2 regions of the Pseudoxanthomonas sp. 134C1 genome follow, and region 2 is predicted to be linked to the other one. Evidence: predicted binding sites of a transcription regulator. Region 2 holds the regulator's gene; the other holds the start of a gene.

Region 1 (6,968 bases), on a different contig from region 2:
GGCGTCGCGGGCGTAGCGGCGGACCAGGTTCAGGCCCTCGTGCTTGGCCTGGCCGACCGCGGTCTCCGCGCACTGCAGCAGGCCGCTCGCGGTGGTGGCATCCTCCGGACACAGGGCGATGCCGATGGTGGCGGTGAGGAACAGGGTGTACGGCAGCACCGCCATCGGCAGTTCGACCTGATCGCGCACGAGCGCGCCGAACTCATCGGGTGATGCCAGATGCGGCAGGCGCGGCATGGCGACGATGAACTCGTCGCTGCCCTGGCGCCACACCCGCGCGTCCGGGCCAAGCTGGCTGGCCAGGTGCTGTCCCAGCAGCAGCAACGCCTGGTCGCCGACCTCGTCGCCCATGTTCTCGTTGATCGAGCGGAAGTGATCGATGTCGATATGCAGCAGCATCAGCGGCGCGCCGCCGCCCATGGCCTGATCGATCAGCCGCTGCAGTTCCGGATCCTGCGCGCCCAGGCGGGCGATCGGCGCGGCGGCGGCGGGGTAGACGGACATCCTCAATCCTCCGCCGTCGCCGGCAGCGCCAGTCGCAGGCGCGGTTGTCCCGGCGTTGCGGCCAGATCCAGGGACAGCCCGACGGCCTGCGCGCGTGATTGCAGCAGCGCGGTGGTCAGCGCATCGGCGGGCGCGCCGTCATGATGGACTTCCAGGACGGCGTGGCCCGCATGCGCGGGCGCCAGTCGCACCATCAGCGTCGACAGGTTGTCCAGCGGCAGCAGCAGATCCTGGACCAGGCGGAACGCGGCCAGTTCGATGTCCGCGCTCGCGCGCGGGGACGGATCGGTCAGCGCCAGTTGCGGGGTCACGCCCCAGCGCGCCTGCCAGCGGTCGGCTTCGCCGCGCAGCGAGGCGGCCAGACCGAGCGTGTCGATCTGCGGCGGGCGCAGATCCGCGTACAGGTCGCGCAGGCGGGCGACGGTGTCGTCGGCGATGCGCACGATGTCGGCCAGATCCTGGCCGCGCTGCGCGGCATCGTCCTCGTCACCGGCCAGGTGCGCGGACATCTTGATCGCCGACAACGCCTGGCCGATCTCGTTGTGCAGCGCCCGCGCGACATGCCGGCGCTCGGCTTCCTGGCGTGCGTACAGCTCGCGCAGGGCGTCGGCGGCGGTGCTCGGGGCGTTGGAGGCGGTGGGAGGCGTGCGGGCCGTCATCGGGCAACGGGCAGGGAAGCAACCGCGCCAGTATGCCAGTTGCCCGGCGGGGCGGCGCGGACACGACGACGCCGGCACCGTGGAGGCGGCGCCGGCGTCGCGGGAAGCGGATGCCGCCGGGTCAGAACAGTTCGACGGTGCCCGCGCCCATGTTCTGCTGCGCCACCGGCTTGTGCGGCGGGCGTTCCCATTCGCTGCGGCGGTCGCGCAGGCGGTTGCCGATGTGGCGCAGGGCCGAGAGCAGCTCCTGGTCCATCACGCCGCCACTGCGGTGCAGCAGTTCCTGCAGGGCCAGCGCTTCCTGGTTGATGGTGGTCAGGCGATCGAGGTGGGTGGCCGCGCTGCCCAGCGACTGGGTGGCGATGTCCTCGAACTGCAGGGCGCGCACCGCTTCGGCCACGCTGAGGTCGATGGCATGGCCGCACTGGGAGATTTCGCGCATGCCGTCGCCCAGCGAGGCATTGATGGCGGCGACCTGGGTCAGCATGCCGGCGGCTTCGCCGCGGGCTTCGCGGGAACGGTCCAGATCGCGCGAGGCCATGTGCGAGACGGTCTCGCGGACCTTGGCGATGGCGTCCTTGGAGCTGTGCGCCAGCTTGCGGATCTGTTCGTTGAACGCGGTCGAGCGCTCGGACAGGTTGCGCACCTCGTCGGCGACCACCGCGAAGCCGCGACCGGCCTCGCCGGCGCGGGCCGCTTCGATGGCGGCGTTGAGCGCCAGCAGATTGGTCTGGTCGGCAATCGACTTGACATCTTCCAGCAGCGAGAAGATGCCGTCCAGGTGCTGGGCCATCTCGTCGATGTGGTGCACGGTAGTGGTGCTCTGGCCGCTGACCTGTTCCAGCGCTTCCACCAGCTGCTCCATGCGCTGGCTGGCGTGCTGGGCGAAGCGGGCCACGTCCACCCCGGCGCGGTCGCCGTCGCCGGCGCGGTCGACGATGCGCGACACCGCCTGGCTCTGCTCGCGGGACTTGCGCATCATCGCGTCGAAGCTCTCGCCGAGGCCACCGACCGCATCGCGGATCAGGCCGCGCGCGCGGTCGATCTCGGCACGCGAGCCGTCGATTTCGTTGCCGACGAAGCGGCGCAGTTCGTTGAGCAGGGTGTCCTGCTCGCGCAGGATGCTGGTGTGCTCGGCGCTGGGCTTCTGCGCCCCCCACACCGACAGGAAGGCAAACAGCAGCCAGGCCAGCGTCATCGTGGTCAGGATGGCCCATTGGACCGCACCGGGCCAGTCGAAGGCGACCGACAGCGGGAACACCAGCGTCAGGAGCAGGGGAGCGGCAAGACGAACCAGAATGCGCGAATACATGGGTGCTCTCTACTGAATCACGGTATGGATATCGGCCATGGGGGATGGCTCTTTAGCGTTCGTCGCGGTGATGCGCGATGCGCGGACGAAACTGTGACCGCGGTGGAGATCCGCCGGAAATACGGCGGAAAGAGGGTGTCAGCGGGATTGCGCGGACAGCTGAACCAGGCGTTCGGCGACGTCATCCAGCGGGACGGTTTCGCTGGCCGCGCCCAGTCGCACGGCGGCGCCGGGCATGCCCCAGACGACGCTGGTGGCCTCGTCCTGGACGAAGGTGGGGGCGCCGGCCTGGGCGATTTCCAGCAGACCGCGCGCGCCGTCGTCGCCCATGCCGGTGAGGATCACGCCGATGGCGTTGTCGCCGGCGGCGTGCGCGACCGAACGGAACAGTACGTCGACCGCCGGCTTGTGCCGGTTGACCGGCGGGCCGTCGTCGATCCGGCAGCGCCAGCGCGCACCATCGCGGATCACCCGCAGGTGGCGGCCGCCCGGCGGCAGATAGGCGTGGCCGGGCAGGATCGCTTCGCCGTCGGCGGCTTCGCGCACGGCCATCGCCGAATGCCGGTCCAGGCGTTCGGCGAACGCGCGGCTGAAACCGGCGGGGATGTGCTGGGTCATGACGATCGCGGGGGCATCGGCGGGCATCTGCTCCAGCACCACCCGCAGCGCCTCGGTGCCGCCGGCAGAGGCGCCGATGGCGATCAGGCGATCGGTGGTCTGGAAGCGCAGCGCCCGCGCCGGCGACGCGGCGGGCAGCACCGCGTCGACGTTCTGGCGCACGCTGGCCGGACGCGCCAGCGGGCGCACCTTGGCGCGCGCCGCCGCCTTGACCTTGGCGACGATCTCGTCGGCGTACGACTCCAGCCCGCGGACCACGTCGAGCTTGGGCTTGGAGACGAAATCGACCGCGCCCAGCGCCAGCGCCTGCAGGGTGGTGTCGGCGCCACGCTCGGTCAGCGAGGAGATCATCACCACCGGCAACGGACGCAGCCGCATCAGGTTTTCCAGGAACGCCAGCCCGTCCATGCGCGGCATTTCCACGTCCAGGGTGAGCACGTCCGGATTCAGGCGCTTGATCTTCTCGCGCGCGATCAGCGGATCGGTGGCCGAGCCGACCACTTCGATGCCGGGATCGCTGGACAGGATCTCGGTGAGCATCTGCCGAACGACCGCGGAGTCGTCGACGATCAGGACCTTGCAGGGCGCGCCCATCAGAACAGCTCCACGCCACCGCTGACCGGCGTGCGCGACAGCCGCGCGCGGGCGGCGGATTCGGCGGCCACCACTTCGGCGTCGTGCGCGTGCGGCAGGCGCTGCACCACCACCCGGCCGGTGGCGGCGAAGAACCACACCTTGCGCGGATGGATGCCGCACAGATCCTCCGCGATCACCGGGATGCGTTCGGTCTCCAGGTAGCGGCGGACGAATTCGGCGTTGCGGGTGCCGACCGGATTGCTGGTGAAGCCCTTCAGCACGTTGGCGCCGCCGAATACCTTGGCCTCCAGGCGCGCACGGCTGGCGCCGCGCTTGAGCAGATCGTTGATCAGCAGTTCCATCGCGAAGCTGCCGTAGCGCGACGGCGCGCCGTCGCCGGCCTGGCCGTCGGGGAGCAGGAAATGGTTCATGCCGCCCAGCTTGAGCAGGGGATCGCGGATGCAGGCGGCCACGCAGGAACCCAGCACGGTGACCAGCGCGGTGTCGTCGTCGACCACCAGATACTGCGTGGGCAACAGTTTGGCGGCCGGGGTCTGGAAGCGGGCGTCGTGGTAGCGCAGCACGCTGCCGTCGGCGAAGGCGAGGGCGGCGGCGCTCATGCGCGGACTCCGGCGCGACGGTACAGCGTGCGTCCGCATGGCTGGATGATGTCGGCGGCGTGCAGGTAGTTTTCGGAATGGCCGGTGTAGAGCATGCCGTCGTCGGCCAGGTGCGGCACCAGTCGCGACAGGATCCCGCGCTGGGTCGGCTTGTCGAAGTAGATCATCACGTTGCGGCAGAAAATCGCCGTGTACGGGCCCTCGACGTCGTAGCGCGGCGCCAGCAGGTTGAGCGGACGGAACTCGATCAGCTGGCGAAGGGCGGGATGGACCCGGCAATGGCCCTCGTTCGGGCCGGTGCCGCGCTGGAAGTAGCGGCGACGAAGGCCGTCGTCCAGCCCTGCGATGCGCTCCAGCGGGTAGACGCCGCGCCCGCCGGTCGCCAGCACCTGGGTGTCGACATCGGTGGCGAGGATGCGCACCGGCGGATTGAGGCTGCCGAAGACCTCGCACGCGGTGATGGCGATGGAGTAGGGTTCCTCGCCGGTGGAGGCGGCGCACGACCACAACCGGATCAGACCATCGCCGGTGCGCCGCGACAGTTCGTCGCGCAGGCGATCGAAGTGATGCGGCTCGCGGAAGAACGCGGTCAGGTTGGTGGTCAATGCGTTGGTGAACGCCTGCCACTCGTCGCCGCCGTCGGTCTCCAGCTGATCCAGGTATTCGCGGAAGCTGCGCAGGCCGAGCGCGCGCAGGCGCCGGGACAGCCGGCCGTAGACCATGTCGCGCTTGCCATCGGCCAGGGCGATGCCCGCGCGCTGGCGGATCAGATCGCAGACGCGGCGGAAATCGCGATCGCCGAATTCGAATTCGCGCCCGTGGGTGCGGGGGAGATCGTCATCTTGCGCGGCGGTTTCGCGGGAACGGAGCGGGGCGGACATGAAAGTCTCGGATGGCGCCGAGCGTGCTCGGCATGCGGGGGGGCGGGGTGGAGCCGGGCGTGCCCGGCGGTCCGGGTGTTCAAACGTCCGGCCATGGAGTGGAGCAAGCGCCACTCCGCGGGGTTCGCGTTCTCCGTGGAGCCGAGCTTGCCCGGCTCACCCGGTCGACCTGGTTCACTCGGTTGGCGGGATTTAAAACATTCGCGCAGGAGCGGAGCGAGCTCCGCTCCACGGATCAGAATTCCTGCCAGTCCTCTCCTTCGGTGGCGAGCGCGGCTTCCACGATCGCGGCGGGGGTTTTCCGCTGCGGGGCGCGGGTCACGGCCGGCTCCGCCTGCTTCGCGCTGGCGATTGGCCTGGCCACCGGCGCTGGCGCCAGATCGTCCAGCTCGAACACCGACACGGCCTCGGCGAGGCTTTGCGCCTGCTGCTCCATGCTGCGCGCGGCGGCGGAGGCTTCCTCGACCAGGGCGGCGTTCTGCTGGGTGGTCTCGTCCATCTGGGTGATGGTCTGGTTGACCTGCTCGATGCCGGCGGACTGCTCCTGCGAGGCGGCGGCGATTTCGGCCATGATGTCGGTGACCCGCTGGACCGAAGCGACAATCTCGCCCATGGTCGCGCCGGCCTGGTTGACCAGCGCCGAGCCGGTGGACACCTGGTCCACCGAGGCCTCAATCAGCCCCTTGATTTCCTTGGCCGCGTTGGCGCTGCGCTGGGCGAGCGTGCGCACCTCGGAGGCCACCACCGCGAAGCCGCGGCCCTGTTCGCCGGCGCGGGCCGCTTCCACCGCCGCATTGAGGGCCAGGATGTTGGTCTGGAAGGCGATGCCGTCGATGACGGCGATGATTTCGGCAATCTTGCGCGAGGCCGCTTCGATGTCGCGCATGGTGGTGACGACCTGGCCGACAACGTTGCCGCCCTGGGAGGCCACCGAGGCCGCGCCGATGGCCAGCTGGTTGGCCTGGCGGGCCGAGTCGGCGTTCTGGCGGACGGTGGAGGTCAGTTCCTCCATGGAGGCGGCGGTTTCTTCCAGGTTGGCGGCCTGCTGTTCGGTGCGGCGGGACAGGTCGGCGTTGCCGGAGGCGATTTCGCCGGCGGCGGTGTTGATGGCGGTGGAGGCGTCCTGGATGCGCGAGACGATGTCGGTGAGCTGGGCGACGGTGGCGTTGGCGTCGTCGCGCATGCGGGCGAACACGCCGTGGAAGTCGCCGTCCATGCGGGTGGTGAGGTCGCCGCGGGCGATGGCCTGGAGCAGCTGGGAGACCTGGTCCAGGTTGCCGTCGGTGGTTTCCATGAGCTGGTTCAGGCCGGCGACCATGTCGCGGAAGTCGTACTGGTAGCGGTCCACCTCACCGCGCTGGCTGAAGTCGCCGGCGGCCGCCGCGCTGGCCAGGCGCTTGATTTCGGCATTGATGGCCGACAGGCTCGCCTTGGTGGCGTCCATGGTTTCGGTCAGGGTGGCCTTCTCGCCCGGCAGGCGTTCCATGTCCGGGCTCAGGTCGCCGATGGCGTAGCGCTGCATGATCCGCTGCGCGCTGCCGATGGCTTCCAGGTGCGAGGTAACCAGCGCGTTGGTGTCGCGGACCATGCGGCCGTACTCGCCCGGGAACGCGCTGTCGTCCATGCGGTAGCTGATCGCGCCTTCCTCGTGGCGCTGCGCCATCTCCGACTGCGCGGCGATGACCGACTGCACCTGATGCTGCATGCGCTGCATGGAGGCCAGCAGTTCGCCGACCTCGTCCTTGCGCGAGGTGTCGATGGTGCCGTCCAGCTTGCCGCGCGAAACGTCGTTGGCCAC
Region 2 (6,968 bases):
ACCGCGCCCAAGCTGGTCGAGGACCTGACCCCCAAGACCCTCACCCTGTCGACCGTGGTGCGGGTGCTGCAGAACCTGCTGATCGAGCGCGTGCCGATCCGCCAGTTGCGCCGGATCGTGGAAGCGCTGGTCGAGTTCGGCCCGCAGAACCCGGATCCGGCCGCGCTCACCGCCGCCGTGCGCACCTCGCTGGGCCGTTTCATCGTCCAGGAAATCTCCGGCATGGCGCCGGAGCTTCCCGTCTATACCCTGGCGCCGCAACTGGAACGTGTCTTGCAGGACAGCGTGCAGGGCACCGGCGCCGCGCTGGAACCCGGCCTGGCCGAACGGCTCCACCAGAGCCTGGCCGACTGCGTCGCCCAGCAGGACGCGCGCAGCGAGCCGGCGGTGGTGCTGGTCCCCGGCGGCGTCCGCGCCGCGCTGGCCCGGCTGGTCCGCCACAGCGTGCCCACGCTGTCGGTCCTGTCCTACAGCGAAGTGCCGGAGGACAAGCGGTTGAAGCTGGTGGGGACGATTAGTTGATGGGTTCGGGAATGGGGAATGGGGAATCGCAACAGCGGATTCCCATTGCGGAGACAGACGATGAAACGAATACGACACAGCGATGAGAACCCCGGCCGCGTCAGCGCCGAGGATTCCCCGATTCCCCATTCCCGATTCCCCATTCCCGGCCTCATCCCATGAAAATCAAACGTTTCGTCGCTCCCGACATGCGCACCGCCTTCGCGCTGGTCCGGCAGGAGCAGGGCCCGGACGCGGTCATCCTCTCCAACCGCATGACCGACGATGGCGTCGAGATCGTGGCGGCCTCCAATTACGACGAGACGCTGGTGCAGCGGACGCTCGAAGCGATGCGCCCGGCCGCGCCGGCCGAGCCGGCCCCGCCCGTCCCGTCATTCGCGCGTGGCGCCCAGGCGCAGACGCGCGGTGAGCAGACCCGCAATGAATCGTCCGCGCTGTCGCCGGCCGAAGCCGCCGCCGCCTACTTCAGCCGGATGACCGCGGCGCCGGCGACGAACGACCCGCAGTCGCCTCCCGCGCCGACCGCCGCGATGGAACCGGAACGTCCGGCTCCCGCCACCTTCGCGGTGGATCCGCACTCCTTCGCCGCGCGCCTGGCCGCCAGCCTGCCGCCGGTGCCGATGGAAGCGCCCGAACCCGCGACGGTGTCCGTCGCGGCGCCGGCGGAAGCCCCCACCGCACCGACCCTGAGCGTGGTCGCCGACAACGCCGCGCGCGCGCGCGCCGAGGACGAGCAGTTGGTGCAGATGCGCGCCGAACTGGCGGCGATGCGCGAGATGATCGAAGGCGAGATGCATCGCCTCACCGACGAGCGCCTGCGTGGCTCGCCGGTGCGCGCGCAGGCGATGGACCTGCTGGACGACTACGGTTTCGATGCGGGCATCACCCGTGATGTCGCCCTGCAGATTCCCGCCGACACCGAACTGCACCGTGGACGCGGCCTGATGCTGGGCCTGCTGTCGCGCAAGCTGCCGATCCTGCCCCAGGATCCGTTGGAACAGGGTGGCGTGATCGCCCTGGTCGGCCCCACCGGCGCCGGCAAGACCACCACCATCGCCAAGCTGGCCGCGGCCTACGCCGATCGCCACAATCCGCGCGACGTGGCTCTGGTCACCACCGATACCGTGCGCGTGGGCGGCCGCGAACAGTTGCACAGCTACGGCCGTCAGCTCGGCATCGCCGTGCACGAGGCCGACAGCGATGTGCGCCTGGCCCAGACCCTGGAGCGCCTGCGCGACTACAAGCTCGTGCTGATCGACACCGCCGGCATGGGCCAGCGCGATCGCAACCTGGTCGGCCAGCTCAACTGGCTGCGCGCCGCCGGACAGGTGCACACCCTGCTGGTGCTGCCGGCCAATTCGCATTTCGGCGATCTGGACGAAGTGGTCCGCCGCTTCAGCGGCGCCCAGCCGCACGGCGTGGTGCTGACCAAGGTGGACGAGACCGGGCGGCTCGGCAGCGCGCTGTCCGTCATTGTCGATCACCAGTTGCCGATGGCCTGGATCACCGACGGCCAGCGCGTGCCGGACGATCTGCACCGCGCCAGCGCGCCCAACCTGGTCCTGCGCCTGGACCAGCTGCGCCGCGAAGCCGACGAACCCAGCCACGCGGAGACCATCCATGTCGCATGAACACCTGCTGCAGACCAATCCGCGCAGCACCCCGCCGCTGACCGGCGCCTTCCATCCGGTCCGCGTGATCGCGGTGACCGGCGGCAAGGGCGGCGTCGGCAAGACCAATGTGTCGGTCAATCTGGCCGCGTCGCTGGCCGAGATGGGCAAGCGCACCCTGCTGATGGACGCCGACCTGGGCCTGGCCAATGTCGACGTGCTGCTCGGCCTGACCCCCAAGTACACCCTGGCCGATCTGGTCGCGCAGCGCTGCCAGCTGGAGGACGTGCTGCTGGAAGGTCCGGAGGGCCTGCTGATCGTCCCCGCCTCGTCGGGTTTCCGGCACATGGCCGAACTCTCGCCGGCCGAACATGTCGGCCTGGTCAACGTGTTCTCGGAACTGCAGCGCGCCCTCGACGTGATGGTGGTCGATACCGCCGCCGGCATCACCGACAGCGTGCTGACCTTCTGCCAGGCCGCGCAGGACACGGTGGTGGTGGTCTGCGATGAGCCGGCCTCGATCACCGACGCCTACGCCCTGGTCAAGGTGCTCTCGCGCGAGCGCGGCGTGGACCGCGTGCACGTGATCGCCAACATGGTCCGTGATCCCAACGAAGGCCGGAAGCTGTACGAGAAGCTGGCCCGCGTATGCGAGCGCTTCCTCGGCGATGTCGCCCTGCACTATCTGGGCGCGGTGCCGCAGGACGACTGGTTGCGTCGCGCGGTGCAGCGCCAGCAGGCCGTCGTCAAGGCGTACCCGGGCAGTCCGTCGGCGCGCGCCATCAACGAAATCGCCCGGGTCACCGCGCGCTGGCAGCCGCCGACCGGGGCACGCGGCAATGTCGAATTCTTCGTCGAACGCATGATCAACCGGAGCGTGCCTGCATGAGTACCGGCGCCGCCCAATACCGTGCCGTCCAGAAAGCGGCGGCCACCGATTTCGTCACGACGCACGCGGACCTGGTCCGCCGCATCGCCCATCACCTGGCCGCGCGCCTGCCCGCCAGCGTGGAGATCGACGATCTGATCCAGGCCGGCATGATCGGCCTGCTCGAAGCCTCGCGCAGTTACGACGCCGAACAGGGCGCCTCGTTCGAGACTTTCGCCTCGATCCGCATCCGCGGCTCGATGATCGACGAGATCCGCCGTGGCGACTGGGTACCCCGCTCGGTGCACCGGCGCGCCCGCCAGGCCGCCGCCACCGTGCGCGAAATCGAACAGCGCACCGGCCGCGCCGCCATCGCCACCGAGGTCGCGTCGGCGATGGAGATGCCGCTGCCCGAATACCTGCGCCTGCTGGAGGACGCCGCCCGCGGCCAGGTGCTGAGCCTGGAATCGCACATCGAGGATCACGGCGAACCGCAGACCGTGGTCAGCGGCGGTCCCAACCCGCAGCAGCAGCTGGAACGCAGCGAGTTCCGCCAGTCGCTGATCAAGGCCATCGGCCAGCTGCCCGAGCGCGAACAGCTGGTGCTGTCCATGTATTACGAGCAGGAACTCAACCTGAAGGAAATCGGCGCGGTCCTCGGCGTCAGCGAGTCGCGTGTCTGCCAGATCCACGGCCAGGCCATGCTGCGCCTGCGTGGCCGGCTGAACGTGTTCGAGAGCGTGGACGCCGGGCTGGAGGATTGAGTCGGGATTGGGGATTGGGGATTCGGGATTGGAAGAGCCCCCTTGACCAGCCATTTGGCTGTTGAAAGCGGAAAAGGGGGCGGGCGCCCGCGGAGCGGGCGACGGGGGATTGACCCGCCATTCGGCGGTTGAAAAGCGCTTGCTGTTGGCGCCAAGAGCAAATCCCCCTCAATCCCCCTTTTGCAAAGGGGGAGGCAAAGCCCCGTTTTTGCAAATCCCGAATCCCCAATCCCCGCCTCCCCCCAATCCCGGCCAAAAGTTTTCCCGCCGCCTGCCGATAAGGCTCTCGAGCCCCCTTTACCCTGCTGCACCCGGAGCCCTTCGTGACAGCCAACAAGAACATGCGGATCCTGATCGTGGACGACTTCTCGACGATGCGCCGCATCATCAAGAACCTCCTCAACGATCTGGGCTATACCAATACCGCCGAGGCCGACGACGGCTCCAGCGCGCTGACCGCGCTGGCCCAGGGCAGTTTCGACTTCGTGGTCACCGACTGGAACATGCCGGGCATGACCGGCATCGAACTGCTCAAGGCGATCCGCGCCGACGACCGCTTCAAGACCCTGCCGGTGCTGATGGTCACCGCCGAGGCCAAACGCGAGCAAATCATCGAGGCGGCGCAGAACGGCGTGAACGGCTACATCATCAAGCCGTTCACCGCGCAGACCCTGGAAGAAAAGCTCGGCAAGATCTTCGAACGTCTCGGGGCCGCGGCCTGATGGCTGCGGTCATGGAAGCCGGCAGCGCCCGCGCCGCGCTGGTCGAACGCCTGCAGCACGCACTGGATGCGCTGGAACAGGGCGACGAGGCCGGCTGGCGGCGCGAGCTGGACACCATCGCGGCCTGGCGCACGCAGCCGATGATGCAGGGGCTGGGCCGATTGGCCCGCGAACTCGCGCAGACCCTCGGCGAACTGCCGCCCACCCACGGCGCGGGCGACCTCGACGACGCCTGCGCGCGCCTGGACCATGTGGTCGCGATGACCGAGCAGGCCAGCCACAAGACCCTCGACCTGGCCGAGCAGTGCCGCGAGCTGGCCGACCAGCTCAAGGCGACGACGCTGAGCGGCGAACAGACCCGGGTGGTGGACCAGATCCGCGCCGGCCTGTCGGAAATGGCGCTCGCGCAGAGCTATCAGGATCTCACCGGCCAGATCATCCGCCGGGTCGCGGGCATCGTCCGCCGCGTGCACGAAGGCTTCGGCGAACTCGGCCTGCCGCCGCCGGAAAAGAAAAAAGACGATGGCCTCGCCGGCCCCGCCGTCGCCGGCCTGGACAAGAACGCCTTCTCGCAGGACGACGCCGACGATCTGCTGTCGGGGCTGGGCCTCTAGCCGTCCGCCCGCGCCTCCCTGCCGAACCCGAGCCGAACCATGTCCGCCGTCACTCCCGAAATCGCCGCCGACTTCCTCATCGAAGCCCAGGAAATCCTGGATCGCCTCGGCGAGCAGCTGGTGACGCTGGAACAGGATCCCGGCGACAGCGAACAGCTCAACGCGGTGTTCCGCGGCTTCCACACGCTCAAGGGCGGCGCCGGCTTCCTCGGCATCCAGGCGATGGTGCACCTGTGCCATGCCGCCGAGGAGGCGCTGGGCATGGTCCGCGCCGGCAAGGCGACCCTGGAAGCGGATCATTTCGATGCCGCCCAGCAATCGCTGGACTGGCTGCAGCGCATGCTCGACGCCGTCGGCGCCGGCGAGGAGCCGCCGCACGCGCCCGCCGCGCTGATTGCCCAGTTCAATGTCGACACCGGCGGCGCGCCGGTGGCGAAAACCGCGCCGGTGGCGGCGTCGCATCCGGCCGTCGCGGCCGTCGGTGATCTGATCACCGACGACGAATTCGAAGCCCTGCTCGACCAGCTCCACGGCGGTGGCACGCCGGCGGCCCCGGCCGCGCCAGCGCCCGGCGCCGGCGATCTGATCAGCGAGGACGAATTCGAAGCGCTGCTGGATCAGCTGCACGGCGGCGCCGCGCCCGGCACCACCTCCGCGCCACCGGCGGCCCCCGTGGCTCCCGCCGCGCCGCGACCCGCCGCTCCCGCCGCACCACCGCGGCCGGCCGCGCGCGCGGGCGAGGCCGAGCAGACCATCCGCGTGGACACCAAGCGGCTGGACGCCATCGTCAATCTGGTCGGCGAACTGGTGCTCTCGCGCAACCGTCTCAAGACCCTGCGCGCGCGCCTGCGCGACGAGGAACTGGACCGCGCGGTCAGTGGCCTGGACATCGCCACCGCGCGTCTGCAGAACGCGGTCATGCGCACCCGCATGCAGCCGGTCGGCAAGGTGTTCTCGCGCTTTCCCAAGGTCGCGCGCGACGTGGCCCGTTCCCTCAAGAAGGAAGTGGACCTCGAACTGATCGGCGCGGACACCGAACTGGATCGCAACCTGGTCGAAGCGTTGTCCGATCCGCTGGTGCACCTGGTCCGGAACGCCATCGACCATGGCATCGAACTCCCCGACCTGCGCGAGGCCACCGGCAAGCCGCGCAGCGGCCAGGTGAGGCTGGCGGCGCAACAGGAAGGCGACTACGTCACCATCGAGATCCGCGACGACGGCGCCGGCATCGATCCGGAGCGGCTGCGCGACAAGGCGCTGGAAAAAGGCCTGATCGAACCGGAAGCCGCCGCCCGCCTGTCGCACGACGAATGCCTGCATCTGATCTTCCTGCCGGGCTTCTCCACCAAGGCCGAGATCACCGATATCTCGGGGCGTGGCGTCGGCATGGATGTGGTGCAGTCGCGCATCCGCGAACTCAGCGGGCAGATCCAGATCCATTCGCAGCTGGGCCGCGGCAGCCGCTTCCTGATCCGGGTGCCGCTGACCCTGGCGATCCTGCCGACCCTGCTGGTGCAGGCCGGCGAGCCGGTCTACGCGCTGCCGCTGGCGCGGGTGATGGAGGTGCTGCACGCGCCGGCCTCCAGCCTGCGCTGGTTCGACGGCCAGGCCGTGCTGGACCGGCAATCGAACACCCTGCCGCTGGTCGATCTGCGCCGCTGGCTGGGTGTGGAAGCGATCAAGGCGCCGCTGCTGACCATCGTGGTGCTGCAGATGGGTGATCAGCGATTCGGCCTGGTGGTCGACCAGGTGCGCGGGCGCGAGGAAGTGGTGATCAAGCCGCTGCCGCGCGCGGTGCGCGGCCTGCGCGGCTACGCCGGCGCCACCCTGATCGGCGATGGCCGCATGGCCCTGATCCTGGATGTCGA

Evidence for each region. The regulator FliA, encoded in region 2, starts transcription of late flagellar genes. The targets are predictions, from matches to a motif close to TAAAGTTTNNCNNNCNNNGGCCGATAA.
Region 1: the regulator FliA is predicted to act here: its motif matches at 2,504-2,530, upstream of AC3DEZ_RS17980 (methyl-accepting chemotaxis protein).

Annotation. Positions count from the first base shown of each region.
Region 1 is NZ_JBYMTH010000011.1:162,668-169,635, forward strand. Features, by position in the region: gene AC3DEZ_RS17970 (EAL domain-containing protein) at 1-504, opposite strand, end outside; gene AC3DEZ_RS17975 (sensor histidine kinase) at 507-1,163, opposite strand; gene AC3DEZ_RS17980 (methyl-accepting chemotaxis protein) at 1,285-2,475, opposite strand; gene AC3DEZ_RS17985 (protein-glutamate methylesterase/protein-glutamine glutaminase) at 2,614-3,687, opposite strand; gene cheD (chemoreceptor glutamine deamidase CheD) at 3,687-4,289, opposite strand; gene AC3DEZ_RS17995 (CheR family methyltransferase) at 4,286-5,170, opposite strand; gene AC3DEZ_RS18000 (methyl-accepting chemotaxis protein) at 5,406-6,968, opposite strand, start outside.
Region 2 is NZ_JBYMTH010000006.1:237,680-244,647, forward strand. Features, by position in the region: gene flhA (flagellar biosynthesis protein FlhA) at 1-522, shown strand, start outside; gene flhF (flagellar biosynthesis GTPase FlhF) at 681-2,153, shown strand; gene AC3DEZ_RS13585 (MinD/ParA family protein) at 2,143-3,021, shown strand; gene AC3DEZ_RS13590 (RNA polymerase sigma factor FliA) at 3,018-3,764, shown strand; gene cheY (chemotaxis response regulator CheY) at 4,106-4,486, shown strand; gene AC3DEZ_RS13600 (protein phosphatase CheZ) at 4,486-5,100, shown strand; gene AC3DEZ_RS13605 (chemotaxis protein CheA) at 5,140-6,968, shown strand, end outside.